Regions from separate parts of the Kluyvera sp. CHPC 1.2972 genome, predicted to be linked through region 3. Evidence: predicted binding sites of a transcription regulator. Region 3 holds the regulator's gene; each other region holds the start of a gene.
What was found. The regulator PurR, encoded in region 3, represses purine synthesis genes. The targets are predictions, from matches to a motif close to CANGCAAACGTTTGCNTG.

Region 1 (7,905 bases), on a different contig from region 3:
GCCACACTTTCGACGGCGTGACTACGGCCGGTAGGGGAATATCCCACTCTTCAACCGGTAAGGCGTCGACCAACTGACAGTCGTGCGCATAGCCGACGGGCTGAATGTCGTGCTGCTGCCAGTTTTGCAGCGTGCGGTCGTAAAAACCACCGCCCATGCCCAGCCGTTGGCCCTGTTCATCAAAGGCAACCAGCGGCGTTATCAACACGTCGAGATTCGCCAGCGGCAGCACATCGCGCACATCAAGCTTCGGTTCGCGGATTTTCAGGCGGTTCATCACCAGCTCGCTGTGCGGATGGTAATGCAGAAACAGCAGATTCCCAGGACTAAACGGGTGCAATACGGGCAGGTAGACGCGCTTACCGGCTCGCCAGAGCTGTTCAATCAGGGGTTGGGTATCAAGCTCACCGTCAAAGGATAAGAACAGCGCGACGGTTTTTGCCATCACCACGGGAGGCCAGGCCATCATGCGGTCTGCGGCTTGCTCGCCGTAAAGCGTTTGTTGCTGTGGCGTGAGCGTACGACGACGTTGCCGGATTAGCTGGCGAATGTGCTGTCGGGAGTTTTGTTGCTCAAATGGATGCGTCATAAGACCGGTAGGTAGAAGGGGAATCTCCGAGATGCCGCCGCAGGCTGTAACCCTTGAACCCTTGGTTCAAGGTGAATGCGTCGTCACAGTTTTAAGGCTTCTCGGACGGACCGAGCATGCTCACCAACCGTGGAGCGCCACATTCTTGTGGTATGAAATATCGGCTCAGGGGACTGGCCCGCTTGCGAACATCTCAGAGAAATTTTGTCTTCACAGTCACTCTACCATAGTAAACTGCAAAGTGTTATTCAAACTTTGGGGCTGACTTATCGGATATGCGACCCTGGTCAAGCAATGCCTGTTCAATGGTCTGTTGCAGCATCCGAATGCGCTGTTCCATGCTAGAAGCATAGTCGCGCGTCTTTGCCCTTTCCTGAGTTAACTCATAGCTGATGTTCAACGCGGCGATGAAAACCAGCTGCTCAGTATTTGTGACTCTAGTGCGTTCTTTCAGATCTTGCAACCGCTGATTCAGATCGTCCGCTGCCTGATTCAAAGCATCTCTTTGTTCAGGCGGGCAATTCACTCGCAGTGAACGGCCAAAAATTTGGATATCGACGGGTTGTGCAGACATGCCACCTTCCTGCTGATTGACTGCGCGTCCTTCACTCTCAGGATGTGAAGGGGCGACACTATAGCTACCCTGGTATGAAGATACAAGCCCTTTTCTGGTATCTCCAGGGTCCAAAGTGGTAGCATATCATGAATTCCACCCAACAATGACGAATGCGCATGTCTATACAGAACGAAATGCCGGGTTACACCGTGATGAACCAACTGTTAAACCAACAAGGGGTAGGCCTGACGCCTGCAGAAATGCACGGTCTGCTGAGTGGATTGCTCTGCGGCGGAAACAAGGACAGCTCCTGGCAGCCGCTGGTTCACGACCTGACCAACGAAGGTCTGGCGTTTGGTCACGAGCTTGCCGAGTCGCTGCGTTCCATGCATGCGGCAACCAGCGATGCGCTGGAAGACGACGGCTTCCTTTTTCAGCTTTATCTGCCTGAAGGCGACGATGTCAGCGTGTTCGACCGCGCCGATGCGCTCTCTGGCTGGGTGAACCATTTCCTGCTCGGTCTGGGTATGGTACAGCCAAAGCTGGATAAAGTGAGAGATGAAACCGGCGAAGCCATTGACGATCTTCGAAATATTGCGCAACTTGGCTATGAAGAAGATGAAGATCAGGAAGAGCTGGAAATGTCGCTGGAAGAAATTATCGAATACGTTCGCGTAGCGGCGCTGCTGTGCCACGATACTTTCACCCACCCGCAGCCGACCGCGCCTGAAGTGCAAAAGCCAACATTACACTAATCACAACGCCCGCTCCGCTTGCTGCGCAAGGCCGGTAAACGGAGCGCTAAGGGATTGAAAGGAGATGTCATGACACAGCAAGCGTTTCTCCGCCGCCGCCAGGCATTACTGGCGCAAATGAAACCAGGCAGCGCGGCGCTGATTTTTGCCGCGCCAGAGGTGACTCGCAGCGCGGATTCTGAGTATCCCTATCGCCAGAACAGCGATTTCTGGTACTTCACCGGCTTTAACGAGCCTGAAGCCTTGCTGGTGCTGATTAAAAGCGATGACACTCACAACCATAGCGTGCTGTTCAACCGCGTTCGCGACCTGACGGCTGAGATCTGGTTTGGCCGCCGTCTGGGCCAGGATGCCGCGCCGGAAAAACTGGGCGTTGACCGCGCGCTGGCGTTCAGCGAAATCAATCAACAGCTGTTCCAGTTGCTGAACGGTCTGGACGTTATCTACCACGCGCAGGGCGAATACGCTTTTGCCGATGACATCGTCTTCACCGCGCTGGACAAGCTGCGCAAAGGTTCGCGCCAGAATCTCACTGCGCCGGATGCGATGATTGACTGGCGTCCTATGGTGCATGAAATGCGCCTGTTCAAAGACAGCGAAGAGATTGAGATCCTGCGTCGCGCGGGCGAAATTTCTGCGCTGGCCCATACTCGCGCGATGGAAAAATGCCGTCCAGGGATGTTTGAATATCAGCTGGAAGGGGAGATTCTTCACGAATTCTCTCGCCACGGCGCGCGTTACCCGTCCTACAACACCATTGTCGGCGGCGGCGAAAACGGCTGCATCCTGCACTACACCGAGAACGAATCCGAGCTGCGCGACGGCGAGCTGGTGCTGATTGACGCGGGCTGTGAGTACAAAGGTTACGCGGGTGACATTACCCGAACTTTCCCGGTGAACGGTAAATTTACCCCGGCACAGCGCGCTATCTACGACATCGTGCTCGCCTCGCTGTACAAATCCCTTGAGTTGTATCGCCCTGGCACCTCCATTCAGGAAGTGACCGGTGAAGTGGTGCGCATCATGGTGACCGGCCTGCATGGTCTGGGGATCCTCAAAGGGGAAGTTGACCAGCTAATTGCTAACAATGCCCACCGTCCGTACTTTATGCATGGCCTGAGCCACTGGCTGGGGCTGGATGTGCATGACGTTGGCGTCTATGGCGCAGATCGTTCTCGGGTGCTTGAGCCGGGGATGGTGCTGACCGTTGAACCGGGCCTGTATATCGCGCCGGACGCGGACGTGCCGGCGGAATATCGCGGTATCGGTATTCGTATTGAAGACGATATTCTCATTACCGAAGACGGAAATGAGAACCTCACTGCGAGCGTCGTGAAGGATGCTGATGCCATTGAAGCGTTGATGGCAGCGGCACGCCAGCTATGAGCGTGATTATTGTCGGCGGCGGCATGACCGGCGCCACGCTGGCGCTGGCTATCTCGCAGCTGACGGCGGGCCGCCTTCCGGTGCACCTGATAGAGGCGGCGGATATTCACGCCGCTGAACATCCGGGCTTTGATGGCCGGGCCATTGCGCTGGCGGCAGGCACCTGCCAACAGCTGGCGAAGATCAACCTGTGGCAGGCGATTGCCGACTGTGCGACGCCAATTACCACCGTTCACGTCAGCGACCGCGGCCATGCCGGTTTTGTCACTCTTGATGCTCAGGATTATCGCCTCTCTGCACTCGGTAATGTGGTTGAGCTGCACGACGTGGGCCAGCGGCTGTTTGGCCTGCTGCGCCATGCGCGCGGCGTCACGCTGCATTGTCCTTCGCGGGTGTCGCGGGTTGAACGTCAGGCTGATGGCGTGAGCGTGACGCTGGATAACGGTGAAACGCTGCACGGCAAACTGCTGGTTGCCGCCGACGGTTCGCGCTCCACGCTCGGCGAGCAGTGCGGTATTGCCTGGCAGCAGGAGCCGTATAATCAGGTGGCGGTGATTGCCAACGTCTCCACCGCCGTGGCGCACCAGGGGCGGGCGTTTGAACGCTTTACCGAGCATGGCCCTATCGCCATGCTGCCGATGTCGCAGAACCGCTGCTCGCTGGTGTGGTGCCATCCGCTGGCGCGCCATGACGATGTGCTCAACTGGTCAGACGCTGAGTTTTGTCGTGAGCTACAGAAAGCGTTTGGCTGGCGTCTGGGACGCATTACTCAGGCAGGAATGCGTAGCGTCTATCCGTTATCGCTGACCACCGCAACCCGGACGGTATCGCACCGCCTGGCGTTGGTGGGCAACGCGGCGCAGACGCTGCATCCGATTGCCGGACAAGGTTTTAACCTCGGCATGCGTGACGTCATGACGCTGGCGGAACATCTGGCAAGCGCGCACGAGGCCAATCAGGATATCGGCGACTATTCGCTGCTGTGCCATTACCAGCGCCAGCGTGCGGAAGATAAAGCCGCCACGATTGGCGTAACTGACGGTCTGGTGCATCTGTTCGCCAACCGTTGGGCACCGCTGGTGGCCGGGCGCAACGTGGGCCTGATGACGATGGAATTATTTACCCCTGCACGCGATGTGCTGGCGCAGCGGACGCTGGGCTGGGTCGCCCGCTAATCAGCAGTTTAAGGAGTTAATGTGCAAAGTGTTGATGTTGCCATCGTAGGCGGTGGAATGGTTGGGCTGGCGGTAGCCTGCGGTTTACAGGGCAGCGGCCTGCGGGTTGCCGTACTGGAACAGTCGCTGCCGCAGGCGCTTGCCGCCGATGCGCCACCTGCGCTACGCGTCTCCGCCATCAATGCGGGCAGCGAAAAGTTGCTCACCAGGCTGGACGTCTGGTCGGCCATTACCGCCCAGCGCGCCAGTTGCTATCACGGCATGGAAGTGTGGGATAAGGACAGCTTTGGTCGTATTACGTTTGATGACCGCAGCATGGGTTACAGCCATCTCGGCCATATTGTTGAAAATGCGGTGATTCACCATGCGCTGTGGCAGAAAGCGGAGCGCAGTTCCGATATCACGCTGATGGCGCCCGCTGAACTGCAGCAGGTGGTCTGGGGCGAGAACGAAGCGTTTCTGACGCTGAAAGACGGCAATATGCTGACCGCGCGCCTGGTCGTGGGCGCGGATGGCGCGAACTCCTGGCTGCGCAGTAAAGCGGATATTCCGCTGACCTTCTGGGACTATCGTCACCACGCGCTGGTCGCCACCGTGCGCACCGAAGAGCCGCACGACGCGGTGGCGCGCCAGAGCTTCCACGGCGAAGGTATTCTGGCCTTTCTGCCGCTCTCCGACCCGCATCTTTGCTCGATTGTCTGGTCGCTGTCGCCACAGGAAGCGGAACGGATGCAGCAGGCCGATGACGCTGAATTTAACCAGAAGCTGAATATCGCCTTCGATAATCGCCTGGGGTTGTGCAAGGTGGAGAGCGAACGTCAGGTATACCCGTTGACCGGACGCTATGCACGTCAGTTTGCCGCCCACCGCCTGGCGCTGGTCGGCGATGCAGCGCACACCATCCATCCTTTGGCTGGGCAGGGCGTGAACCTGGGCTTTATGGACGCCGCCGAGCTGATTGAAGAGCTGCGTCGTCTGCATACGCAAGGCAAAGATATCGGTCAGCATTTCTATCTGCGTCGCTACGAGCGCAGCCGTAAACACAGCGCCGCGCTGATGCTGGCGGGGATGCAGGGCTTCCGCGAGCTGTTTGCTGGCGAAAATCCGGCGAAAAAACTGCTGCGCGATCTCGGTCTTGCGTTGGCTGATACGCTACCCGGCGTGAAGCCGCAGCTAATTCGTCAGGCAATGGGCCTGAACGACCTGCCTGAGTGGCTTCGTTAAGTCGCTCACACTTTTACTCCCGGTGGTTCTACCGGGAGTCTCCTCTCTCATTTGAAAAATTCTAATTTCACGCCGTTTTTCGCATTAGTTTTATTAATCCATGCATTTTCATGTTACGGAAAAATCGCCCTGTTTTACGCATAAAATATTATCTTATGCTGAATTGTTAACCGTTGTTGTTAATAAAATGGGGTGCATTTCGCTTTTTTGTAGTCAATTCCTCTGTATGCTTTTTCGCGACTTTTGGTCATAAGCTAATGTGATGCCCCCTTTTTCAGGATGGTTTACCACGATGTTCGGTGGTAAGTTCAGGGAAAAGAGAACGTTTGCGTCGGTGCCCAAATGGGCGTCGGCGTTTGGTTTTGTGGTGCGATATATTCAACGAGGACATGATGGCTCAACAAACGCCTTTGTATGACCAGCACGTGTTATGTGGCGCGCGTATGGTGGATTTCCACGGCTGGATGATGCCGCTGCACTATGGTTCGCAGATTGATGAGCACCACGCGGTGCGTACCGATGCCGGGATGTTCGATGTGTCGCACATGACCATCGTCGATCTCCACGGGCCGCGGACCCGAGAGTTTCTACGCTATCTGCTGGCAAACGACGTTGCCAAGCTCACCAAGCCCGGCAAGGCGCTATACAGCGGTATGCTAAATGCGTCGGGCGGCGTGATTGATGACCTGATCGTTTACTACCTTACCGAAGATTATTTCCGCCTCGTCGTTAACTCCGCCACCCGCGAAAAAGACCTCTCCTGGATTACCCAACACGCTGAACCTTATGCCATCGACATCACCGTCCGTGATGACCTGTCGCTGATTGCCGTACAGGGGCCGAACGCGCAGGCGAAAGCGGGCACGCTGTTCACCGACGAGCAGCGTCACGCCGTTGAAGGTATGAAGCCGTTCTTTGGCGTGCAGGCGGGTGACTTCTTTATCGCCACCACCGGTTACACCGGCGAAGCGGGTTATGAAATTGCCCTGCCAAAAGAGCAGGCCGCCGATTTCTGGCAGAAACTGGTCCAGGCAGGCGTGAAGCCTTGTGGCCTGGGCGCGCGCGACACGCTGCGTCTGGAAGCAGGGATGAACCTCTATGGTCAGGAGATGGACGAAAGCATCTCCCCGCTAGCGGCCAACATGGGCTGGACCATCGCCTGGGAACCGGCCGATCGCAACTTTATCGGTCGCGACGTGCTGGAGCTGGAGCGTGAGAAAGGTACCGAGCAGTTGGTCGGCCTGGTGATGACCGAAAAAGGCGTCCTGCGCGGTGAACTGCCGGTGCGCTTTACCGATGCCCGCGGCAATGCGTGCGAAGGTGTGATCACCAGCGGGACTTTCTCGCCAACCTTAGGCCATAGTATTGCGCTGGCTCGCGTCCCGGCTGGGATTGGCGAGACGGCGATCGTGCAGATCCGCAACCGTGAAATGCCGGTCAAAGTAACAAAACCTATTTTTGTGCGTAACGGCAAGGCCGTCGCGTAAGCCCTTTTTATTCTGGAGATTTTTTGATGAGCAACGTACCAGCAGAACTGAAATACAGCAAAGAACACGAATGGCTGCGCAAAGAAGCGGACGGTAGCTACACCGTTGGTATCACCGAGCACGCGCAGGAATTACTGGGTGACATGGTCTTCGTTGACCTGCCGGAAGTCGGCGCGACCGTTAGCGCGGGCGATGACTGCGCCGTGGCAGAGTCCGTTAAAGCGGCATCCGACATCTACGCACCGATCAGCGGCGAAATCGTTGCCGTGAACGACGAGCTGGGCGACTCGCCGGAGCTGGTGAACAGCGAACCGTACGCGGGCGGCTGGATCTTTAAGATCAAAGCCAGCGACGAAGCGGAAGTTGCCGCGCTGCTGGATGCGACTGCATACGAAGCCCTGTTAGAAGACGAATAAGGATTTGCTCCCTCTCCCAGTGGGAGAGGGCTGGGGTGAGGGCGAGTTTACGCCGTCGCCCCAAACCTCTTCTTCGAAGAGGAAATCTTAAAATCACCGCACGTTTCAGGAACCATCGCTCATGACACAGACTTTAAGCCAGCTTGAAAACCGTGGCGCGTTTATTGAACGTCACATCGGGCCGGATGCCCAGCAGCAGCAAGAGATGCTCAAAACAGTTGGCGCGGATTCATTAAACGCACTGATTGCGCAGATCGTGCCGAAAGATATCCAGCTTGCTACGCCGCCGCAGGTTGGCGAGGCCACCACCGAGTTCG
Region 2 (7,905 bases), on a different contig from region 3:
TTCTGCTGCCTGGTGCCGGAAAAACGCCAGGAAGTGACCACCGAAGGCGGCCTGGACGTCGCCGGCCAGCTCGACAAAATGCGCGATGCCTGCAAACGCCTGGCCGACGCAGGCATTCTGGTGTCGCTGTTTATTGATGCTGATAACGCGCAAATTAAGGCCGCAGCTGACGTTGGTGCACCGTATATCGAAATCCACACCGGCTGCTATGCTGATGCCACCACCGATGCTGAACAGGCGAAAGAACTTGAGCGTATCGCGAAAGCCGCGACCTATGCCGCCAGCCTGGGGCTGAAAGTGAATGCCGGTCACGGTCTGACCTACCACAACGTCAAAGCCATTGCGGCACTGCCGGAAATGCATGAGCTGAATATCGGCCACGCGATTATTGGCCGTGCGGTGATGACCGGCCTGAAAGAGGCGGTGGCTGAGATGAAACGCCTGATGCTGGAAGCGCGCGGGTAATGGCGATTCTGGGGCTCGGGACCGACATCGTCGAGATCGCCCGCATTGAAGGGGTGATCGCCCGTAGCGGCGATCGTCTCGCGCGACGCGTGCTCAGCGACAACGAGTGGGCTATCTGGGAGACGCACCAGCAGCCGGTGCGTTTTCTGGCGAAGCGCTTTGCGGTGAAAGAGGCCGCTTCAAAAGCGTTGGGCACCGGCATTCGCAATGGCCTGGCGTTCAACCAGTTCGAAGTCTACAACGATGAGATGGGTAAACCGAAGCTGAGGCTCTGGGGTGAAGCGAAGCTGTTGGCGGAACGAATGGGCGTGGCGCATATGCATGTGACGCTCGCCGATGAACGCCACTACGCCTGTGCAACGGTGATTATGGAAAGCTAGATTTTGTCTGCGTGATGCATCTGGACGAATTTATCCCACAGTTGCTCTTCGCTTTCTGAATGTGCCGGATCCTTGAGAATGGTATTCGGGATCGGGCACACCTTCTGGCAGGTCGGGGTGTCGTAGTGGCCAATGCACTCGGTGCAGCGATCGCTGTTGATCTCATAAATGCTATCACCCATCGAAATAGCCTCGTTCGGGCATTCCGGCTCGCACATATCGCAGTTGATACATTTTTTGGTGATTAACAGCGCCATCAGGACATTCTCAGAAACGAAATAAACAGGGCGCGCATTATACGCTCATTTTCCCGCCAGGCCATACCTTTTCTGTGGTATTAGCGCTGTCGATCAAACCAGCTTTTTCACCAGCGCTTCGCTATGACGAATACGTTCCGGCGCATTTTCCAGATCCTGCTGTACCAACCCCATAAACAACAGATCCGTCAGCATCATCTGCGCGCTGGTTGAAGAGATAGCCGCGCTGCGCGTCGCCTGCTCTTCGGCGATGGTGTACAGGCAGTGCGTCGCCCGTTGCTGAAGCGCATTGGGGGAAAAGCCGGTGATTGCCACCACTTTACCGCCTACGCGCAGCATCTCATCGGCGGCGAGGTTAATCTCCCGGCGCGCCCCGGAGTAAGAAATAGCCAGCATCACATCGTCCTGAGTCATGGCCTGTACGGTGGCCAGCAGGGCGTGCATGTCCTGCTCGGAAACGGCGTTCAGACCGATTTTCATCAACTTCCAGCTAAAGTTGCGGGCCACCAACCCCGAGGCGCCAATGCCTGTCAGCACGATACGGCGCGCGCTACGTAGCATGTTCACCGTTTCCAGCAGTTTGTCTTCGGTGTTTACGTCGAGCGAAGCGTGCATCGCCGCGACGTTATCCTTAATCAGCTTTTCGCCCACCAGGCGCAGCGGGTCGTCGCCGCAAATCCGGTTATGTACCGGGACGGAGTGCGGGTTGGCGTTACTGGCAAGCGCTTCACTGAGCGCCAGTTTAAGCGCCGGGAAGCCTTTAAAACCGAGCTTCTGGGCGAACTTCACCACGCTGGATTGGCTCACGCCCGCCTGACTTGCGAGCTGCTGGGAGCTTAAATGACGGGCTAAATCCGGCTGTGCCAGGATGAAATCGGCCAGCTTTCTGTCGCTTTGCGCCAGCTGCGGGTAACGCTGACGAATACTGAGTAAACAATTCATAATAACCTCACGGGCACAATGACCACGATGTGCCAGGCCACCATTCTGCTCGTTTACAAGAATTTTGTATTCTATTATAACGGAATATATCGAATTAAATGTGCTATGTGATTGTAAAATCGCAGCTATTCTTTCAGTTTAACGCTATCGGGCGAAACGTGAGGGGCGATCTGCTAGTCTGGTCTTTGAACTGATTGACGATAACGGGAGCTGCATTTGGTAAGTCACTGTCGCCGCGTGGTGTTTTTCGACCTCGACGGTACGCTACATCAGCAGGACCTCTTCGGTGCGTTTTTGCGCTACCTGCTGCGCCGATTACCGCTTAACGCGCTACTGGTGGTGCCCCTGCTGCCGATCGTTGGCGCGGCAATGCTGGTGAAGGGGCGTGCGGCGCGCTGGCCGGTAAGCGTGCTGCTGTGGGGAAGCACCTTTGGCCGACGCGAGGCAACGCTAAAGGCGCTGGAGGCGAGCTTCATTCTCTGGTTTCGTGCGACCGTCACGCCGTTTCCCGTCGTGCAGCAGCGGCTGGACGACTATCTCCAGCATCAGGATGCCGACGTCTGGCTTATCACCGGATCGCCGCAAACGCTGGTGGAGCGTGCCTATACGGACGCGCCCTGGATGGCGCATGTCAACCTGATTGGCAGTCAGATGCAGCGCGCGTTTGGCGGTCGGGTACTGTCGGTTCGCTGTCTGGGCCATGAAAAAGTGGCTCAGCTTGAACAGCGTCTCGGCGCACCGCTGCGCTTGTACAGCGGTTATAGCGACAGTAAGCAGGATAACCCGCTCCTCTTTTTCTGTGAGCATCGCTGGCGGGTGACCGCACGCGGCGAACTGGAGCAACTGGAATAGTCGGCGCTGCGCTTTGATGGATATTGTGTATAATGCGCGGCGTTTTATTATCTGGAGTCCCCACGTTGTCCGACACTGAACTGAACCACGAATACTGGATGCGCCACGCGCTTGTACTTGCCCGACGAGCCTGGGATGAAGGCGAAGTGCCGGTAGGTGCCGTACTGGTTCACAATAATCAGGTGATAGGCGAGGGCTGGAACCGCCCGATTGGCCGCCACGATCCGACTGCGCACGCGGAGATCATGGCGCTGCGTCAAGGCGGCCTGGTGCTGCAAAACTACCGGTTGATTGATACCACGCTGTACGTGACCCTGGAGCCCTGCGTGATGTGCGCTGGCGCAATGGTGCACGGGCGTATCGGCAATCTGGTTTTCGGTGCTCGTGATGCTAAAACCGGTGCGGCAGGGTCGCTGATTGACGTGCTGCATCACCCAGGAATGAACCACCGCGTTGAGATTACCGAAGGGGTGCTGGCTGAGGCGTGCGCGGGGATGCTGAGTGATTTCTTCCGCGAACGGCGGCAGCAGAAAAAAGCGCTAAGACAGGCGGAAAGGGGCTGCTAGTTTTTCGAAGTGAAGCGCAGCAGGGGCGTATCGCTGTCGTCGCGATCGCCTCGACGCAGGAAGGAAAATATCCCCGTATCATTTTCACCGTGCTGTAGCTCATTGGGCGAAACGGCCGGATAGGCTTGCGCAATCGCCATCTCTTCCGCCGCCTTTTTCTCTTTTTCCTGCAAATACCCCACCAGGCTTATCTGATATTTACGGATATTTTCGACGTAGGCATAGGCTTCATGTCCGCGGGCATAACCGTAGGTCAGTTTGTTGTACCACGGTTTTTGGCTCAGCAGCGGCAGGCGCTGCTTCACGTCGGCCCAGCTGTCCGGGTTGCCCTTCTGTTTCGCAGTGAGCGCGCGAGCATCCAGCATATGGGCATAGCCCATGTTATAGGCTGCCAGCGCAAACCAGATTCGCTCCTCTTGCGGCACGCTGTCCGGCACTTTGCTCATCATGTCCTGTAGGTAGCGCATCCCGCCGCTGATGCTCTGCTCGGCGTCGGTACGGTCGGTTAACCCCAGGCTCTGGGCGGTATTTTTGGTAAGCATCATCAGGCCACGCACCCCGGTAGGGGAGGTGGCCAGCGGGTCCCAGTGAGATTCCTGATAAGAGATGGCCGCCAGCAGCTTCCAGTCAATTTCGCTGGCGTACTTCTCAAACAACGGCTGCAGGTCAGGCAGCACGCTATCCACCGCGCGCAGGAAGGTACGGGTATCGACATAGTCGAAGTCGTCACCGTGGCCGAGATATTTCTCTTCCAGGCGCGCAAGGGTGCCGTCTTCATTTATATTGTCGAAGAAGTCGAGCATCGCGGCGGAAAGCGTGTTGTCGTCGTCCTGCAGGCTAAACCAGGTCACCGGTTGTTCGTCGGTCACGTCGAGGGCAACGGTCAACTCTGGATGAACGCGCTGGAACAGGCCAATCGCCACGGAATCAGCAATGGTGTAATCAAGCTTACCGTCGATCACCGCCTGCATCAGGTCTGCCGAGCTGCGCTTCTCGTCGACGGTCCATGAAAGGTCTGGGTATTTGTGTGCCTGTAGATTTTGCAGATCGCTAATGACCACCTGGCCTGGAGCAATGGTGAGCTGGTCGGCGGAGACGCTGCTGAGGCTCCGCGGGCGCGTATTGCCAACGCGGTACACCAGCTGTTGCGATACGGAATAATAGGTCGGCCCCGCCTGGTAGCTTTTCACGCGCTCGCTGTTGTAGACCAGACCGGCGGCCAGCATATCGGCATTGCCGTTATCGAGATCGTCAAACAGCTGGCTGATGTTCTGGCGCACCGTGACTTTTAGCTTTACGCCAAGATAGTCGGCAAACTGCTGGGCGAGCTCATAATCGAGCCCGTAGTCTTTATTATTAACGACGGTATAGGTGAGTGGAGATTGCACGGTACTGATGCGCAGCTCCCCCCGCTCTTTGATAGCGGCGATACGATTCTCTGGTTTGCCAAACCAGGGAAGAGAGGGCCAAAGCGCCGCTGCGAGCAGCAACGTCACAAAGCCAATAAGCAGGTAATTAATCTTTAACTTTTTCAAATAGTTAATTCACTGCGTTGCCAGAGGTTGTTCCAGATAAACTAAAGCGTTATGACAGAATGAGCGGCATTTTGCTTAACATTGCGCCAGTTGGCAACTTATTCGAGATATCTGTCACATCTATTGATAAAGAAAAGAGATGTGTTTATTTCGACGCAAACGGTTTCGTCGGGGCGCAGGATTCTCTATAATAGCGCCCGTTCTCCCCCATTGCGCACACTGAAAGCTGAGAAGACGAGAGACTTATGATGGAAATTCTGCGTGGTTCGCCTGCACTGTCTGCATTTCGTATTAACAAACTGCTGACGCGGTTTCAGGCAGCCAACCTCCCGGTAAGCAACATTTACGCCGAGTATGTCCATTTTGCCGATCTGGACGCGCCGCTTGATAAAGAAGAGCGAGCCCGACTTGAGCGACTGTTGCAGTATGGCCCAAGCCTCAACAGCCATAACCCTACCGGTAAACTGCTGCTCGTCACCCCTCGCCCTGGCACCATCTCCCCCTGGTCTTCAAAAGCTACCGACATCGCCCACAACTGCGGCCTTTCGCAGGTTCTGCGCCTTGAGCGCGGCGTGGCGTACTACGTTGATGCCGCTAGCCTGACCGCCGAACAGCTGAGCGCCGTGGCGGCTGAACTGCATGACCGCATGATGGAGAGCGTATTTGACTCGCTGCAGGACGCTGAGAAGCTGTTTGCCCATCACCAACCAGCACCGGTTGCCAGCGTGGACCTGCTGGGGCAGGGCCGTCAGGCGCTGATCGACGCCAACATCCGTCTTGGCCTGGCGCTGGCGGATGACGAAATTGACTACCTGCAGGATGCGTTCACTACGTTGGGTCGCAACCCGAACGACATCGAACTCTATATGTTCGCGCAGGCCAACTCTGAGCACTGCCGTCACAAGATTTTTAACGCCGATTGGATTATCGACGGTAAACAGCAGCCGAAGTCGCTGTTTAAGATGATCAAAAACACCTTCGAAACCACGCCGGATCACGTGCTGTCTGCCTATAAAGACAACGCCGCGGTGATGGAAGGCTCTGAAGTGGGCCGTTACTTCGCCGACCACAAAACCGGTCGCTACGATTTCCATCAGGAGCCTGCGCATATCCTGATGAAGGTGGAAACCCATAACCACCCGACGGCTATCTCTCCATGGCCGGGCGCCGCAACCGGCTCCGGCGGTGAAATTCGCGACGAAGGGGCAACCGGTCGCGGTGCCAAACCAAAAGCGGGGCTGGTGGGCTTCTCCGTGTCTAACCTGCGTATTCCTGGCTTTGAGCAGCCGTGGGAAGAGGATTTCGGCAAACCGGATCGTATTGTTACCGCGCTGGATATCATGACCGACGGCCCGCTGGGTGGCGCGGCGTTCAACAACGAATTCGGTCGCCCGGCGCTGACCGGCTACTTCCGTACCTACGAAGAGAAAGTGAACAGCCACAACGGCGAAGAGCTGCGTGGTTATCATAAACCGATCATGCTGGCAGGCGGGATCGGCAACATCCGCGCCGATCACGTACAGAAAGGTGAGATCGTGGTGGGCGCGAAGCTGATCGTCCTCGGCGGCCCGGCGATGAACATTGGTCTGGGCGGCGGTGCAGCCTCTTCAATGGCGTCCGGCCAGTCTGACGCAGACCTCGACTTCGCTTCCGTACAGCGCGACAACCCGGAAATGGAACGCCGCTGCCAGGAAGTTATCGACCGCTGCTGGCAGTTGGGCGATGCCAACCCAATTCTGTTTATCCACGACGTGGGCGCGGGCGGTCTGTCTAACGCCATGCCGGAACTGGTCAGCGACGGCGGACGCGGCGGTAAATTCCAGCTGCGCGACATCCTCAGCGATGAGCCGGGCATGAGCCCGCTGGAGATCTGGTGTAACGAATCTCAGGAACGCTACGTACTGGCGGTCGCCGCCGATCAACTGCCGCTGTTCGACGAGCTGTGCAAACGTGAACGCGCGCCGTACGCGGTGATTGGCGAAGCCACCGAAGAGAAGCATCTGACGCTCGGCGACAGCCACTTCGACAACCAGCCGATCGACATGCCGCTGGACGTGCTGCTCGGCAAAACGCCGAAGATGACCCGCGACGTGCAGACGCTGAAAGCAAAAGGTGAAGTGCTTGCCCGTGAACAGATCACGCTGGCCGATGCGGTGAACCGTGTACTGCATCTGCCAACCGTGGCGGAGAAAACCTTCCTCGTGACCATCGGTGACCGTACGGTGACCGGCATGGTTGCGCGCGACCAGATGGTCGGTCCGTGGCAGATCCCGGTAGCGAACTGCGCGGTGACCACCGCCAGCCTCGACAGCTACTACGGCGAAGCGATGTCTATCGGCGAACGTGCGCCGGTTGCGCTTCTGGACTTTGCCGCCTCCGCCCGTCTGGCGGTAGGCGAAGCGCTGACTAACATTGCCGCAACCCAGATTGGCAACATCAAACACATTAAGCTCTCGGCAAACTGGATGTCAGCCGCAGGTCATCCTGGTGAAGACGCGGGTCTGTACGAAGCGGTGAAAGCGATTGGCGAAGAGATGTGCCCACAGCTGGGTCTGACTATTCCGGTGGGCAAAGACTCCATGTCGATGAAAACCCGCTGGCAGGAAGGCAACGAGCAGCGTGAAATGACCTCGCCGCTGTCGCTGGTGATTTCCGCCTTTGCTCGCGTTGAAGACGTGCGCCATACCATCACGCCGCAGCTGGTGACCGAAGATAACGCCCTGCTGCTGATTGACCTCGGTAAGGGCCATAACGCGCTGGGTGCCACCGCACTGGCGCAGGTTTATCGTCAGCTGGGTGATAAGCCAGCCGACGTTCGCGACGTCGCACAGCTGAAAGGCTTCTACGAGGCGATTCAGGCACTGGTCGCGCAGCGTAAGCTGCTGGCCTACCACGACCGCTCCGACGG
Region 3 (7,905 bases):
CCATAACAGGGCGCGCAGGTAGCCGACCGCTTTATCCGCCAGCGCCGGGTCGATGTTATGCATTGAGCGGATGATATACCCCGCGTTCCATAGCACGACCATAATTAATACGGAGACGAGTCCGGCCAGCCAGAACCCCTGACGAACCTGCTGTGCGATACGGTCGCGGCGACCGGAGCCGTTGAGCTGGGCAATCACCGGAGTGAGGGCCAGAAGTAAGCCGTGACCAAAGAGGATCGCCGGCAGCCAGATAGAGGTACCGATGGCTACGGCGGCCATGTCGGTGGCGCTGTAGCCACCCGCCATAACCGTGTCGACAAAGCCCATCGAGGTTTGAGCAACCTGCGCGAGGATAACCGGGATAGCCAGCGCTAATAACTGACGCGCTTCACTAAAGTACTTCTGCACGTGAACACCTGTATTGTTGTTATTTATTCTCGCCGTACGCCGGGTACGGGAGACAGAAAAGCCGCCTTAACCGGCAGCAAGAAGAATAAATAGAGGATTTTCTCCATTATTGTAGCGAGGATTTGCTTTTAATCTAGTCAAAAAATAGGTGGAGCGCCGGGGAAGGTAGCAACCTGTTTTCTCAACTGCTATTGTGCGTAGCAGACGAATCGGTAGACGTACCGTAATGATTATCAACAGGAGTTAACTGCATGTTCACTGGTATTGTGCAGGGCACGGCAAAAATCGTGTCCATTGATGAGAAACCGAACTTCCGTACCCACGTTGTGGCGCTGCCGGAACACATGCTGGCTGGCCTTGAGACGGGCGCATCGGTTGCACACAACGGCTGCTGCTTAACGGTCACGGAAATTAACGGCGACCAGATCAGTTTTGATCTGATGAAAGAGACGCTGCGCATTACCAATCTGGGTGAGGTGAAAGAGGGCGACCTGGTCAACGTTGAGCGTGCGGCGAAGTTCAGCGATGAGATTGGCGGTCATTTAATGTCGGGTCATATTATGACCACGGCGGAAGTGTCTAAAATCCTGACCTCCGAAAACAATAAGCAGATCTGGTTTAAAATCCAGGACCCAACGCTGATGAAGTATGTCCTGTATAAAGGTTTCATCGGTATCGACGGTATCAGCCTGACGGTGGGTGAAGTGACGGCTACGCGTTTCTGCGTTCACCTGATCCCGGAAACGCTGGAGCGCACCACGCTTGGCAAAAAACGCCTGGGCGACCGCGTGAACATCGAAATCGACCCGCAAACGCAGGCGGTAGTGGACACCGTTGAGCGCGTGATGGCGGCAAAAGAAGCGGCAGCGCAGCAGGCTGCAGCGGAATAAGCATAAAAAAGCCCGGGCATTTTGCTCCGGGCTTTTTTGTTTTTAGCGGGCGACGCGTAAACCGCTCTCGACGCCGCGTGAGAACATCACCTGCCAGAGCTGAATATCTCGCGCGCGGAAAGCACCCGCGCAGGCATTGAGATAGTAGCTAAACATGCGTTTGAATCGTTCAGAATAGTTGTCCGCGATTTCCGGCCAGCATTCGAGGAAGCGTTCATGCCATGCCATCAACGTCGTATCGTAGTCAGCGCCAAAGTTGTGCCAGTCTTCCATCACAAAATGAGGTTCGCTGGCGTGCGCAATCTGGCGTACTGAGGGTAAACAGCCATTCGGAAAGATGTATTTGTTGATCCAGGGATCGACATTATTGTCTGTTTTCTTCGAGCCGATAGTGTGCAGTAAAAACAGTCCGTCGGGTTTCAGATTTTTGTCGACGACGGAAAAATAGGTGTCATAGTTTTTCGGACCAACGTGCTCGAACATCCCGACGGAAACAATACGGTCAAACTGGTCGTTAAGGTCGCGGTAATCCTGCAGCAGTATCTCGACGTCCAGCCCCTCGCAGCGGGCCTGGGCCATTTTTTGCTGTTCCGCTGAAATGGTCACGCCCTTGACGGTGACGCCGTAGTTTTTGGCCATAAACGCCGCCAGACCACCCCAGCCACAGCCGATGTCCAGCACGCGCATTCCAGGTTTTAACTGTAGTTTCTGACAGATAAGGTCTAGCTTAGCCTGCTGCGCGTCTTCCAGCGTCTGGGCATCTTTCCAGTAACCGCAGGAGTATTGCATATAGGGGTCGAGCATGCGGCTGAAGAGATCGTTACCCAGGTCGTAATGTTCTTTACCGACCTGCCAGGCACGACGACGGCTTTGCAGATTAAACAGACGCGCGCCGGCAATGCGAAGCGTGTCTTTAATATTGTGAGGGAGTTGCGTTTCTAATCCGGCGCGCAGCACCTTGTCGAAGAAGATATCCAGACGATCGCATTCCCACCAACCGTCCATATAACTTTCGCCAAGGCCCAGCGAACCTTCTTGTAAAACACGTTTAAACAACCGAGGATTTCTGACTTGTATATCGCAGGGAGCATTGCCGTTTACTTCAATGCCTGCGCGGCCTAGCAGCTCGCTGACAATACGATACCAGTCGTCATCCGGTACACTAACTTCTTCTATACACGATGAGCTCATAGCTTCTCCATCCCGACCTGATGATCAGAACCTTAAAACAGCGTAGACGCTTTTTTTGGGTTTGTGAGAAATCTCACGAAATTCGTGAGCCTGCTATCCGACGTAGCACAGAGGAAGGGAAGAATCCCTTGCCGAAAACCAATCCATGGTTCAACGGGAAGCTATCCTGCCCCCGCTTAATAAGTTCAATCTATATTATTTATGTGATGCGGATCCAGTATAGGACGCTAAGTTTGTTGATTCAACTAAAAATCTTAGCGCCCTAATCATTTCCTGAGATATTGATCTGAGTGATGTTTAGGCGTGGGAAGTGGCGTGTTCCATTTCACGTTCAGCACGACGAGCGGCTAACTGCATCCAGTAGCCAACGCCTGCGAGCAGCACGGTCACCAGCATCACGCTGGTGGTGGTCAGCAGCGGCGTGGCAATCAGCGTGGATACCGCAAGGCTTGCCAGGAAACAGAGTCCTAACTGCAGGGTGTTTTGTAATGCAGCAGCACGGCCCGTCGCCTGCGGGAAGGGCTTCAGCGTCTGAGCGACGACGATCGGATAAATCGCGCCGTTGGCAATAGCCATCACGCAGAACGGAATCAGCAGGGCGGTCAACGAGGCGTTTTCTGCCAGACCCACGGCCCAGGTACCCACCACGCTCAGCGCGTAAATAACCAGCAGCCACGGCAGCATCTGGGCACCACGCCATTTTTGCAGCGCGGCGCGACAGCCGTAGCCGCCAATCAGGAAGGCGATGGTTTGCGGCACATAGCTCAGGCCAATTACCGTCGGGCTGTAGCCCATCTCATGCAGGATGAACGGTGAACCGGTCAGCCAGGCGAAGAAGCTCGCCGAGCAGGCGGCGTAAATCAGCACGTTGCCGCGATAGTCTTTACTGCGCAGCAGGCGCATAAAGGTCAGCTTTTCTTCGCTGGTGGCATTTTTTTTGTGCGCAGGCTTGAGGCGGAACGCCGGGAGCATCAGCACCAGGGTGATGATAAACAGGGTTGCGAAGATGGCCTGCCAGTCAAAGTGCGCCAGCAGCCAGCTACCCAGCAGCGGGGCGAGTGCCGGAGAGAGGCCAACCAGCGGCATGATAGTGGCAAAAATGCGGTTGGTGCGCTGAGCTGGATAGTAGTCGGTGACCATTGCCTGCCAGGTCACCGCCGCGGCGCAGACGCCGACGGCCTGTACAAAACGCAGGACCAGCAGCGTGGTACCATCGCGCACCCACAGCATGCCAATGCAGCCAATAGCGAAAATGGTTAACCCGGACAGCAGAATCGGCTTACGACCATAGCGGTCTGACAGCGGCCCCCAGAGGAGCTGCGCGACGGCAAAACCGGCCAGAAACAGGCTAAGACTCGCGCTGACGGCTGATGCCGGCGTTTGCAGGTCTTCCTGAATGGCAGCAAAGGCGGGGAGATACATATCGGTAGCCAGAAAACCCAATACGCTCAGCCCCGCGAGCCAGACTAAAAATCCTTTCCCAGGTTGCATTAATTTCGCCCTTTTTATCATGAATAAACGATGCCGCTGAGTGTAGAGAGTGCATAACGGCTTGTGAAACGCTAATATTTGCGTCATGCATTCAAAAATTTTGCAGGCAGAAAATGTGGTCTGAATATTCACTGGAAGTGGTTGATGCGGTGGCACGTAACGGTAGTTTTAGTGCCGCCGCGCAGGAACTGCACCGCGTGCCTTCTGCGGTGAGCTATACGGTACGCCAGCTGGAAGAGTGGCTGGCTGTTCCCCTGTTCGAACGGCGCCATCGCGACGTTGAACTTACTCCCGCTGGCGTATGGTTTTTGAAGGAGGGGCGGTCTGTTATCAAAAAAATGCAGATCACTCGCCAACAGTGCCAGAAAATTGCTAACGGCTGGCGAGGGCAGTTGGCGATTGCCGTCGATAATATCGTGAAACCGCAGCGAACCCGGCAGCTGATTGTCGATTTCTATCGCCACTTTAGCGACGTGGAGCTGATTGTTTATCAGGAAGTGTTTAATGGCGTCTGGGATGCATTGGCCGATGGCCGCGTGGAGCTGGCGATTGGTGCCACTCAGGCGATTCCGGTCGGTGGCCGCTTCGCGTTTCGTGATATGGGGATGCTCAACTGGCACTGCGTGGTGGCGAGTATCCATCCGTTGGCGCAGATGGAGGGCCCGCTCAGCGATGATGTGTTGCGCAACTGGCCGTCGCTGGTGCGCGAAGATACTTCGCGTTCGCTGCCGAAGCGGACGACCTGGCTACTCGATAACCAGAAGCGTGTGGTGGTGCCGGACTGGGCTTCATCGGAAACCTGTATCTCGGCGGGACTATGCGCGGCGATGGTACCGGGGCATCTGGCGCAACCGTGGTTGGAAAATGGGGAGTGGGTGGCGCTACAGCTTGAAAACCCGTTCCCGGATGCCGCCTGTTGCCTGACCTGGCAGCAAAGCGAAGCATCGCCGGCATTAAGCTGGCTGCTGGAATATCTGGGGGATAGCGAGACGCTAAATGAAGAGTGGCTGCGGACACCCGAGTAGGGTGTCCGTGGGTAATGCTTAGCGGCGGTAGTCGCGGAACGGACCGTCGGCCACGGAACGACGTTCGATAAGACGCGGATGCACCTCAATCGACTGCGAGGTCTCGCGTTTGCTAACGATACGGTCCATCAGCATGTTAAACGCCGTTTCACCGAGCGAATCTTTCGGCTGGTGAATCGTCGTCAACGCCGGGGTGAAGAAACGGGAGTTGCGCACGTTATCATAACCAATCAGCGAAATGTCCTGCGGCACGCGAAGACCCATTTCATCTGCGGCGCACAGTGCGCCCATCGCCATGATGTCGCCACCGCAGAAGATAGCAGTAGGGCGCGGCTGCTGCGACAGGATCTGCTGCATTGCGCGATAACCGGATTCAGGCTCAAAGTCACCCTGTACAATCCAGTTCTTCGGGACGTTGATGTGCGCTTCTTCCATCGCTTTCATAAAGCCCGCCAGACGACCCGCGCCGGTGTTACGCTCCAGTGGACCTGGGATCACGCCGATATCGCGATGACCGCGCTCAATCAGGTAACGGCCTGCGGTATAGCCGCCTTCAAAGGCGTTATCGATGACCGAGTCGGTGAAGTCCGCTTTAGCCTCGCCCCAGTCCATCACCACCATCGGGATGTGACGGTACTCTTCGAGCATCGTCAGTAGGGATTCCGGATACTCGGAACACATGACCAGCAGGCCATCCACGCGCTTTTGCGCCATCATCGACAGGTAGGCGCGCTGTTTTTCCAGGTTGTTCCAGGCGTTGCCCAGAATCAGGGTATAGCCCTTCTCAAAGCAGTTTTTCTCAACGGCTTCGATAATTTCGGCAAAGTAGGCCGCTTCGCTGCTGGTCGCTAGCAAACCAATCGATTTGGTGTGGTTCACCTTCAGGCTACGGGCAACGGCGCTCGGAGAGTAGTGCAACTCTTTGATCGCCGCCCAGACGGCTTCACGCGTCTCCTCGGCGACAAAACGCGTTTTGTTAATTACATGTGATACGGTTGTAGTGGAAACGTTTGCGCGCTTCGCTACATCTTTAATAGTTGCCATTCCATCTCACTCCAGACCCTGGCCTGCCCCTGATAAAATCGAAAGGAAAACGTTTGCCTTCACACACCCTGACGCAATTTTGTGGATTGCGATTCGCCGGGAAAACGATACAGGACGACAGGAGGGGGTCAATGGCCGGTACGCTTATAAATAAGCGTCGAATTTTGACTTATCCTGACGCAAAGTGGAAGAGTAAAAACCAACATCCTGCTAAATCTGTGAAGATTTTTGCGCAATACTGTGCAAAAATGCGTTAGCACAGTTTTGCTGTAGCGATAAAAAGGAGAAAAGTTGATGAGTACCGAACTTAAGATGTCACTCACCACCACCGTCATTACCCTTGCGCTGATTGTTGCCGCAAGTTTGACTGCTGTACTGCATTAATTCCTCTGCGAGGGGGCGTCCGCTCCCTCCTGTCTGATTGTTACCCGTTTAGCAATAATCTTTTGCTGTTTTGTACACTTCTGTTTTTATGTGATTGATGTCATGCTTTTGCCCATTATCGACATGCCGCGTCTGTCGTGCGGCCAACCGGAGCATTTGCATGAAAATTAACTTTCCCTTACTGGCGTTAGCCATTGGGGCCTTTGGCATCGGGACCACCGAATTCTCGCCAATGGGGCTCCTGCCGGTCATCGCTAAGGGCGTAGACGTCTCCATTCCCGCTGCCGGGATGCTCATTAGCGCCTATGCCGTAGGGGTGATGGTTGGCGCACCGCTGATGACGCTGCTCCTTTCACATCGTGCTCGCCGTAACGCCTTGATCTTCCTGATGGCGATTTTTACCCTCGGCAACGTACTGTCGGCGATGGCGCCGGACTACACCACGCTGATGCTGTCGCGCATTATCACCAGCCTTAACCACGGTGCATTCTTCGGCCTCGGTTCCGTTGTTGCCGCCAGCGTGGTACCGAAGCATAAACAGGCCAGCGCCGTGGCGACCATGTTTATGGGGTTGACGATTGCCAATATTGGTGGCGTTCCAGCGGCAACCTGGCTTGGCGAAACCATCGGCTGGCGGATGTCATTCCTGGCAACGGCAGGCCTCGGCATTATTGCTATTCTGGGGCTGTGGTTCTCTCTGCCGAAGGGCGGGGCGGGTGAAAAGCCGGACGTGAAGCGCGAGTTGTCGGTGCTGGTACGTCCGCAGGTGCTGTCGGCGCTGCTGACCACTGTACTGGGCGCAGGGGCGATGTTTACGCTCTATACCTATATTTCACCGGTGTTGCGTACGATAACTCACGCCACGCCAGCGTTTATTACGCTGATGCTGGTGCTGATTGGCGTGGGCTTCTCCATCGGTAACTACCTCGGCGGCAAATTTGCTGACCGTTCGGTGAGCGGTACGCTGAAAGGCTTCCTGTTGCTGCTGATGGCAATTATGCTGGCGATTCCGTTCCTTGCGCAAACGCAGGTAGGCGCGGCCTTCAGTATGGTGGTGTGGGGTGCGGCAACCTTCGCGGTGGTGCCACCGCTGCAAATGCGCGTGATGCGCGTGGCTCACGAAGCACCGGGTCTTTCTTCCTCGGTGAATATCGGGGCGTTCAATCTGGGTAACGCACTGGGGGCGGTCGCGGGCGGAGCAGTGATCTCCGGTGGTCTGGGTTACAGCTTTGTACCGGTGATGGGGGCGATTGTTGCCGCGCTGGCGCTGCTGGTGGTATTCCTGAGCGGTCGTTCACGCGGTGAAGAGGCGCTGGCCAGCCAATAAAAACAAAAACGCAGAAGGGAGACCTTCTGCGTGATACGAGATAACCCGGCGGAGCGTGGCGATGCCGGGTTATTTTTTGCTTACGCTGCCAGATTCTCAGCCACAAACGCCCAGTTCACCAGAGCCCAGAAGTGCTCCAGATAGT
Region 4 (7,905 bases), on a different contig from region 3:
ACCACCAGCTCCCGCGCCGTCGTTATGGATCATGACGCCAACATCGTCAGCGTGTCACAGCGCGAATTCGAACAAATTTACCCTAAGCCAGGCTGGGTTGAGCACGACCCAATGGAAATCTGGGCAACCCAAAGCTCCACGCTGGTTGAAGTACTGGCAAAAGCCGACATTAGCTCTGACCAGATTGCCGCTATAGGTATCACCAACCAGCGTGAAACCACCGTGGTGTGGGAGCGCGAAACCGGTAAGCCAATTTACAACGCCATCGTCTGGCAATGCCGCCGTACCGCGGATATCTGCGAGCAGTTGAAACGCGACGGTATGGAAGAGTACGTACGCAAAGCCACCGGTCTGGTGGTGGACCCGTATTTCTCCGGTACCAAAGTGAAGTGGATCCTCGACCACGTCGAAGGCTCCCGCGAGCGTGCGAAACGCGGCGAACTGCTGTTTGGTACCGTTGACACCTGGCTTATCTGGAAAATGACCCAGGGCCGCGTTCACGTCACCGACTACACCAACGCCTCACGTACCATGCTGTTCAACATCAACACGCTGGAGTGGGATGACAAGATGCTGGACGCGCTGGATATCCCGCGCGCCATGCTGCCGGAAGTGCGCAAGTCTTCCGAAGTGTACGGTCAGACCAACATTGGTGGTAAAGGCGGTACGCGTATTCCTATCGCCGGGATTGCCGGTGACCAGCAGGCGGCGCTGTTCGGCCAGCTGTGCGTGAAAGAAGGGATGGCGAAAAACACCTACGGTACCGGCTGCTTTATGCTGATGAACACCGGGGAAAAAGCGGTGGCCTCCAGCCACGGCCTGCTGACTACCATCGCCTGCGGCCCACGCGGCGAAGTGAACTACGCGCTGGAAGGTGCGGTCTTCATGGCGGGAGCCTCCATTCAGTGGCTGCGCGACGAAATGAAGCTGATTAGCGACGCGTTCGACTCCGAATACTTCGCCACCAAAGTGAAGGACACCAACGGCGTGTACGTGGTGCCAGCCTTTACCGGCCTCGGCGCACCATATTGGGACCCGTATGCGCGCGGTGCTATTTTCGGCCTGACCCGCGGCGTGAACTCGAACCATATTATTCGCGCCACGCTGGAATCCATCGCCTACCAGACCCGTGACGTGCTGGAAGCGATGCAGGCAGACTCCGGTATTCGTCTGCACGCCCTGCGCGTGGACGGCGGCGCGGTCGCCAACAACTTCCTGATGCAATTCCAGTCCGACATTCTTGGCACCCGCGTGGAGCGCCCGGAAGTGCGTGAAGTGACGGCGCTCGGCGCGGCCTACCTGGCCGGTCTGGCGGTCGGCTTCTGGCAGAACCTGGATGAGCTGCAGGAGAAAGCGGTGATTGAGCGTGAGTTCCGTCCGGGGATTGAAACCACCGAGCGTAACTTCCGCTACAGCGGCTGGCAGAAAGCGGTGAAACGCGCGTTAGCGTGGGAAGATCACGAAGGGTAAGCACTGAGCCTCCCCGGGGTCGGCGCAAGCGCCTCGCCCGGGCTACCTATCTAACGTAGCCCGGCCGAGCGCAGCGACGCCGGGGACGGCATCACCCATCAACCAAACATCGGCAACATCAAATACAGCTTAATCACCAGCGCGTTGACGATATCAATAAAGAACGCCCCCACCATCGGCACCACCAGAAACGCCATATGTGACGGCCCGAAACGCTCGGTAATCGCCTGCATATTGGCAATCGCCGTCGGCGTTGCGCCAAGGCCAAAGCCACAGTGACCCGCCGCCAGCACCGCCGCGTCGTAGTTTTTGCCCATCAGGCGGTAGGTGACGAAAATCGCATACAGCCCCATTGCCACGGTCTGCACCGCCAGAATCACAATCATCGGCAGCGCCAGATCCGCTAACTCCCACAGCTTGAGGCTCATCAGCGCCATTGCCAGGAACAGTGACAGGCTGACGTTACCCAGCACCGACACCGCCCGCTCGAACACGCGATAAAAGCCCATCAGCGCCAGACCGTTGCTGAGGATCACCCCAACAAACAGCACGCAGACGAACGTCGGCAGCTCCAGCGCCGTACCGGCGAGCAGTTGCGCAATGACTTTACCCAGCGTCAAACAGATGGCGATAAGCGCGATAGTTTCAATCAGCACCAGCGAGGTAATACTGCGCCCCACGTCCGGCTTTTCAAACGCCGTCGGCACCTCCAGATCGTCCGGCGTGCCGTTCGGCGACGACGAGTGTTTCACCAGATAGCGCGCCACCGGGCCACCAATCAGGCCGCCGAGCACCAGCCCAAAGGTGGCGCAGGCCATCGCTACTTCTGTCGCATTTTCAAAGCCATAACGTTCGATAAACAGCTTGCTCCACGCCGCCCCGGTGCCGTGTCCGCCGGAGAGCGTTATCGACCCCGCCAGCAGCCCCATCAGCGGGTCGAGCCCTAAGAGCTTCGCCATACCAATGCCCAGCGCGTTTTGCAGCAGCAGCAGCCCAACGACCACAATCAGAAACGTCCCCACCACCTTGCCGCCCGCGCGCAGGCTGGCAATATTGGCGTTAAGGCCGATTGTGGCGAAGAACGCCAGCATCAACGGGTCCTTCAGGCTCATATCGAAGTCGATTTCCCAGCCCATGCTCTTTTTCAGCACCAGCAGCGCTAGCGCGACCAACAGGCCGCCCGCAACGGGCTCGGGGATAGTGTATTGCTTAAGGAAGGGAACGCTCTGAACCAGTTTTCGTCCTAGCAGCAACACCAGCGTTGCGGCAACGAGCGTCGATAAGGTATCGAGATGAAACATAATTACAGCTCCTGACTAAAACGTATGATTCATTCACACGCGACCAATTTCCCATGTCGTCCACACCTCCTCATGAGGCGTTGGGCAAAAGTGTAAGCAAGAAAAAGGCGATCAGGGTAGAAAAACGTATTATTTGTCATCATTTTCGTTAACTTACCCCGCCAAATCCCTTTATTTTGCACGGCTATTTTCCGCAATAATTTGCCATCAGTGAAAGCAACCGATTGCTTTTACCAACCAGTCCGCTAAAATCGCCACTTTTCCACCACGGGATTACCTCTGAGATGTCTTCTAACACACTCGATCAAGCTAATGCGCAACCGATTGCGCATTCGCAGAACAGCGAATTAATCTATCGTCTGGAAGATCGCCCACCGCTGCCGCAGACCCTGTTCGCGGCGTTCCAGCACCTGCTGGCGATGTTTGTCGCGGTGATCACACCGGCGCTGCTCATCTGTCAGGCGCTTGGCCTGCCAGCGGAAGACACTCAGCACATTATCAGCATGTCGTTATTCGCCTCCGGCGTGGCGTCCATCATTCAGATCAAAGCCTGGGGCCCGGTAGGTTCTGGCCTGCTGTCGATTCAGGGCACCAGCTTTAACTTCGTCGCCCCTCTGATCATGGGCGGCACGGCGCTGAAAACCGGCGGTGCGGACGTGCCAACGATGATGGCGGCGCTGTTCGGCACCCTGATGCTGGCGAGCTGCACCGAGATGATTATCTCCCGCGTACTGCACCTGGCGCGCCGCGTGATTACGCCGCTGGTTTCTGGTGTGGTGGTAATGATTATCGGCCTGTCGCTGATTCAGGTGGGCCTGACCTCCATCGGCGGCGGCTACGCGGCGATGGCCGACCACACCTTCGGCGCCCCGAAAAATCTGCTGCTGGCAGGGATCGTGCTGGGCATCATTATTCTGCTGAACCGCCAGCGTAACCCGTACCTGCGCATTGCCTCTCTGGTGATTGCCATGGCGGCAGGTTACCTGATGGCGTGGTTCCTCGGCATGCTGCCGGAGAACGCTGCCCCGGCGAACAGCAGCCTGATTACCATTCCAACGCCGCTGTACTACGGCTTAGGCATCGACTGGAGCCTGCTGCTGCCGCTGATGCTGGTGTTTATGATTACCTCGCTCGAGACCATTGGCGACATCACCGCCACCTCCGACGTGTCCGAGCAGCCGGTTTCCGGCCCGGTCTATATGAAACGCCTGAAAGGCGGCGTGCTGGCAAACGGCCTGAACTCTTGCGTATCAGCCATCTTCAACACCTTCCCGAACTCCTGCTTCGGGCAGAACAACGGCGTGATTCAGCTGACCGGCGTTGCCAGCCGTTACGTGGGCTTCGTGGTGGCGCTGATGCTGATCGTGCTCGGCCTGTTCCCGGCGGTAAGCGGCTTTGTGCAGCACATTCCTGAGCCAGTACTCGGCGGCGCAACGCTGGTGATGTTCGGTACCATCGCCGCTTCCGGCGTGCGTATCGTCTCCCGTGAGCCGCTGAACCGTCGTGCGATTCTGATTATCGCGCTGTCGCTGGCCGTTGGTCTGGGCGTTTCTCAGCAGCCACAAATTCTACAGTTCGCGCCGGACTGGCTGAAAAACCTGCTCTCTTCCGGCATCGCTGCCGGGGGTATCACCGCGATTATCCTCAACCTGGTCTTCCCGCCGGAAAAAGCGTAATCCCGTCGCGGCAGTGGTTTCGCCACTGCCGCTGACATCGAATAATACGATTCCCGCCTTGAGGAATGCGCATAAATCATGCATAACAGGTTTATGTGCCCTTCTCAGGACGGAAGATCATGAAATTTCTTGGAAAGCTCATTATCTGGCTGTTGATCGCCCTGCTGCTGGTGATCCTGGCCTTCTATTTCTTGCTGCAAACACGCTGGGGCGCACGTCACGTTAGCCAGTGGCTGAGCGATAACACCGCCTATCACATCACGTTTGACGCGATGGACCATCGCTTCTCTTCACCTTCACATATCCTGCTGAAAAACGTCACCTTTGGCCGCGACGGCAAGCCCGCCACGCTGGTCGCCAAAGCGGTGGATATCGGCCTGAGTTCGCGCCAGATAACCGACCCGCTGCACGTCGACACCATTTTGTTGCAGGATGGCACATTGAATCTGTCGCCTTCCACCGCGCCGCTGCCGTTTGCCGCAGACCGCCTGCAACTGAGCAATATGGCGCTAAACAGCCCGGAAACCGGCTGGGAACTGAGCGCCCAGCGGGTCTCTGGCGGCGTGATGCCGTGGGCACCGGTGGCAGGCAACGTGCTGGGCACCAAAGCCCAGATTCAGATGAGCGCCGGTTCGCTGTCGCTTAACGGCGTACCGGCCACCAATGCATTGATTGAAGGCTCGCTCAATAACGGTGAGGTGACCTTAACTACCGTGGGCGCGGATATGGCGCGTGGCTCGCTCACCGGCAATGCACGGCGCAACAGCGACGGCAGTTGGGTGGTCGATAATCTGCGCCTTAATGATATTCGCATGCAAAGCGACAAGTCGCTGCTTGATTTCCTGGCCCCGCTCACCACCGTGCCATCGTTGCAGATTGGTCGGCTGGACATTACCGACGCGCACCTGCAGGGGCCGGACTGGGCGGTCACCGACCTCGACCTCAACTTGCGCAACCTGACCCTCAGCCAGGGCGGCTGGCAGAGCGACGATGGCAAAATCTCGATGAACGCCAGTGAGTTTATCTACGGCTCGCTGCATCTGCTCGACCCGATCCTCAACGCCGAGTTCTCACCGCAAGGTATTGCGTTGCGTCAGTTCACCTCGCGCTGGGAAGGTGGCATGGTGCGTAGCTCCGGCAACTGGTTACGCGCCGGTAACGCGCTGGTGCTGGACGACGCGGTTTTCGCCGGACTGGAATATACGCTGCCGGAGAACTGGAAAACGCTGTGGATGGAACAGCTTCCGCCATGGCTGCAAAGCGTGACGCTGAAGAAATTCGGTGCCAGCCGCAACCTGGTGATTGATATCACCCCGGACTTCCCATGGCAGGTTACCGCGCTGGACGGTTACGGTGCCAACCTGCAGCTGGCGAAAAATCGCCAGTGGGGCATCTGGGGCGGCAGCACGACGCTGAACGGCGCAGCGGCGACCTTTAACCGCGTTGATGTTCGTCGCCCATCCATGACGCTGAACGCCGATGCTTCAAACGTGAATATCACTGAACTGAGCGCCTTTACCGAAAAAGGCATTCTGGAAGCCACCGCCACCGTGGCCCAGCAGCCACAACGCCAGACCCGCGTGACGCTGAACGGTCGCGGCGTGCCGCTGAACCTACTCGAGCAGTGGGGCTGGCCCGCGCTACCGATTACCGGTGACGGGAATATTCAGCTGACGGCAAGCGGGAATGTGCAGGCCGATGCGCCGCTGAAACCGACGGTGAACGGGGAGCTGCATGCGGTGAATATGGATAAGCAGGAAGTGATCCAGCAGATGCAGGGTGGGGTGATGAAGTAGCCCGGGCGAGGCGTTCACGTCGACCCCGGGGTTGGCTCGGAGCCGCCCCGGCGGCGCTGCGCTTGGCCGGGCTACAAAGAGATCGTGCGAGTGTTCCCCTCTCCCCCGCGGGGAGAGGGTTAGGGTGAGGGGGCACCCTCAATACTAAAGCGTAATTACCAGCTCATTACCCTGCGCCGTCACCACCACGCCGAGCTCACTGCCCGCCTGAACCCCGCCCTGCACGCCAGCCACCTGCTGGATGTTGCGCAGACACAGCGTCCAGCCGCTCGCCTTGCCGTTGCCCGTCACGGTAATCACGTTACCCTGACGCTTCGCGGTCAGCGTGTAGATAACCGAACCGTCCTGCGCTGGCACTTCGCAGACCGCCTGACGGCCGTCTTCCAGATGGAACAGCTGGAATGCGGTCCCTTCATGCCAGGCGTAGTTCGGCACCTGGTTATTGTTGCCCAGCGCCAGCAGGGTGTTGTCGCGTATGTACACCGGCAGACTCATAAAGTCATGCTGCTGTTTATGCCAGCGGCTGCCCTGCACCTCGTCGTTATGCCACAGGTGCGTCCAGCGGCCTTCCGGCAGGTAGAACTGCACGTCGCCCGCTTCAGTGAACACTGGCGCTACTGCCAGAGAGTCGCCGAGCATGTACTGACGGTCGAGGTAGTCGCACGCCGGGTCGTCCGGGAATTCCAGCATCATGGCGCGCAGCATTGGCGTGCCCTGCTCGTTCGCCAGCGCCGCCTGACGATACAGATACGGCATCATGCGGCACTTCATTTCGGTGAAGTAGCGCACCACGTCGCAGGACTCTTCGTCGTACGCCCATGGCACACGGTAGGATTTGCTGCCGTGCAGGCGGCTGTGGCTGGAGAAGAGGCCGAAGGCGCACCAGCGCTTGTAGACATCCGCCGGAGCGGTGTTTTCGAAGCCGCCGATATCGTGACTCCAGAAGCCAAAGCCGGACAGGCCGATCGACAGGCCGCCGCGCAGGCTTTCCGCCATCGATTCGTAGTTGGCATAGCAGTCGCCGCCCCAGTGCACCGGGAACTGTTGCGCGCCCACCGAGGCGGAACGGGCAAACAGCACTGCTTCTTTCTCGCCGAGGTTCTCTTTGAGCACGTTCCACACCAGCTCATTGTAGATGTAGGCGTAGTGGTTGTGCATTTTCTGCGGGTCAGCATCGTTGAACCAACGAACGTCGGTCGGGATGCGCTCGCCGAAATCAGTTTTGAAGCAGTCGACGCCCATCTCCACCAGGCCTTTCAGCTTGTCGGCGTACCACTGACAGGCTTCCGGGTTGGTGAAGTCATAAATCGCCAGGCCCGGCTGCCATTTATCCCACTGCCAGACAGAACCATCCGGGCGTTTGAGCAGGTAGCCCTTCTCTTTCAGCTCCTGGAAGATAGGGGATTTCTGGCCGATGTACGGGTTAATCCACACGCAGACCTTCAGCCCTTTGTCTTTCAGGCGCTGGATCATGCCTTTCGGGTCCGGGAAGGTCACCGGGTCCCATTCGAAATCGCACCACTGGAAGGCTTTCATCCAGAAGCAGTCGAAGTGGAAGACGTGCAGCGGCAGGTCGCGCTCCGCCATGCCGTCGATAAAGCTGTTAACCGTCGCTTCATCGTAGTTGGTGGTGAACGAGGTGGTCAGCCACAGGCCGAAGGA

Region 1: the regulator PurR is predicted to act here: its motif matches at 6,001-6,018, upstream of gcvT (glycine cleavage system aminomethyltransferase GcvT).
Region 2: the regulator PurR is predicted to act here: its motif matches at 5,150-5,167, upstream of purL (phosphoribosylformylglycinamidine synthase).
Region 4: the regulator PurR is predicted to act here: its motif matches at 2,985-3,002, upstream of V6944_RS04265 (nucleobase:cation symporter-2 family protein).

Annotation. Positions count from the first base shown of each region.
Region 1 is NZ_JAPKIB010000004.1:377,428-385,332, forward strand. Features, by position in the region: gene V6944_RS10075 (5-formyltetrahydrofolate cyclo-ligase) at 1-589, opposite strand, end outside; RNA gene ssrS (6S RNA) at 609-792, opposite strand; gene zapA (cell division protein ZapA) at 834-1,163, opposite strand; gene V6944_RS10090 (YecA/YgfB family protein) at 1,322-1,900, shown strand; gene pepP (Xaa-Pro aminopeptidase) at 1,970-3,286, shown strand; gene ubiH (2-octaprenyl-6-methoxyphenyl hydroxylase) at 3,283-4,461, shown strand; gene ubiI (FAD-dependent 2-octaprenylphenol hydroxylase) at 4,483-5,685, shown strand; gene gcvT (glycine cleavage system aminomethyltransferase GcvT) at 6,078-7,172, shown strand; gene gcvH (glycine cleavage system protein GcvH) at 7,199-7,588, shown strand; gene gcvP (aminomethyl-transferring glycine dehydrogenase) at 7,710-7,905, shown strand, end outside.
Region 2 is NZ_JAPKIB010000009.1:26,671-34,575, forward strand. Features, by position in the region: gene pdxJ (pyridoxine 5'-phosphate synthase) at 1-465, shown strand, start outside; gene acpS (holo-ACP synthase) at 465-845, shown strand; gene V6944_RS14845 (YfhL family 4Fe-4S dicluster ferredoxin) at 842-1,102, opposite strand; gene V6944_RS14850 (MurR/RpiR family transcriptional regulator) at 1,196-2,044, opposite strand; gene yfhb (phosphatidylglycerophosphatase C) at 2,261-2,896, shown strand; gene tadA (tRNA adenosine(34) deaminase TadA) at 2,929-3,462, shown strand; gene mltF (membrane-bound lytic murein transglycosylase MltF) at 3,459-4,997, opposite strand; gene purL (phosphoribosylformylglycinamidine synthase) at 5,243-7,905, shown strand, end outside.
Region 3 is NZ_JAPKIB010000003.1:55,644-63,548, reverse strand. Features, by position in the region: gene mdtK (MdtK family multidrug efflux MATE transporter) at 1-408, opposite strand, end outside; gene V6944_RS06285 (riboflavin synthase subunit alpha) at 660-1,298, shown strand; gene cfa (cyclopropane fatty acyl phospholipid synthase) at 1,341-2,489, opposite strand; gene punC (purine nucleoside transporter PunC) at 2,787-3,980, opposite strand; gene punR (DNA-binding transcriptional activator PunR) at 4,094-5,005, shown strand; gene purR (HTH-type transcriptional repressor PurR) at 5,024-6,049, opposite strand; gene cydH (cytochrome bd-I oxidase subunit CydH) at 6,344-6,433, shown strand; gene V6944_RS06255 (MFS transporter) at 6,594-7,760, shown strand; gene sodB (superoxide dismutase [Fe]) at 7,841-7,905, opposite strand, start outside.
Region 4 is NZ_JAPKIB010000002.1:155,560-163,464, reverse strand. Features, by position in the region: gene glpK (glycerol kinase GlpK) at 1-1,470, shown strand, start outside; gene gltS (sodium/glutamate symporter) at 1,569-2,771, opposite strand; gene V6944_RS04265 (nucleobase:cation symporter-2 family protein) at 3,056-4,447, shown strand; gene V6944_RS04260 (AsmA family protein) at 4,567-6,243, shown strand; gene yicI (alpha-xylosidase) at 6,388-7,905, opposite strand, start outside.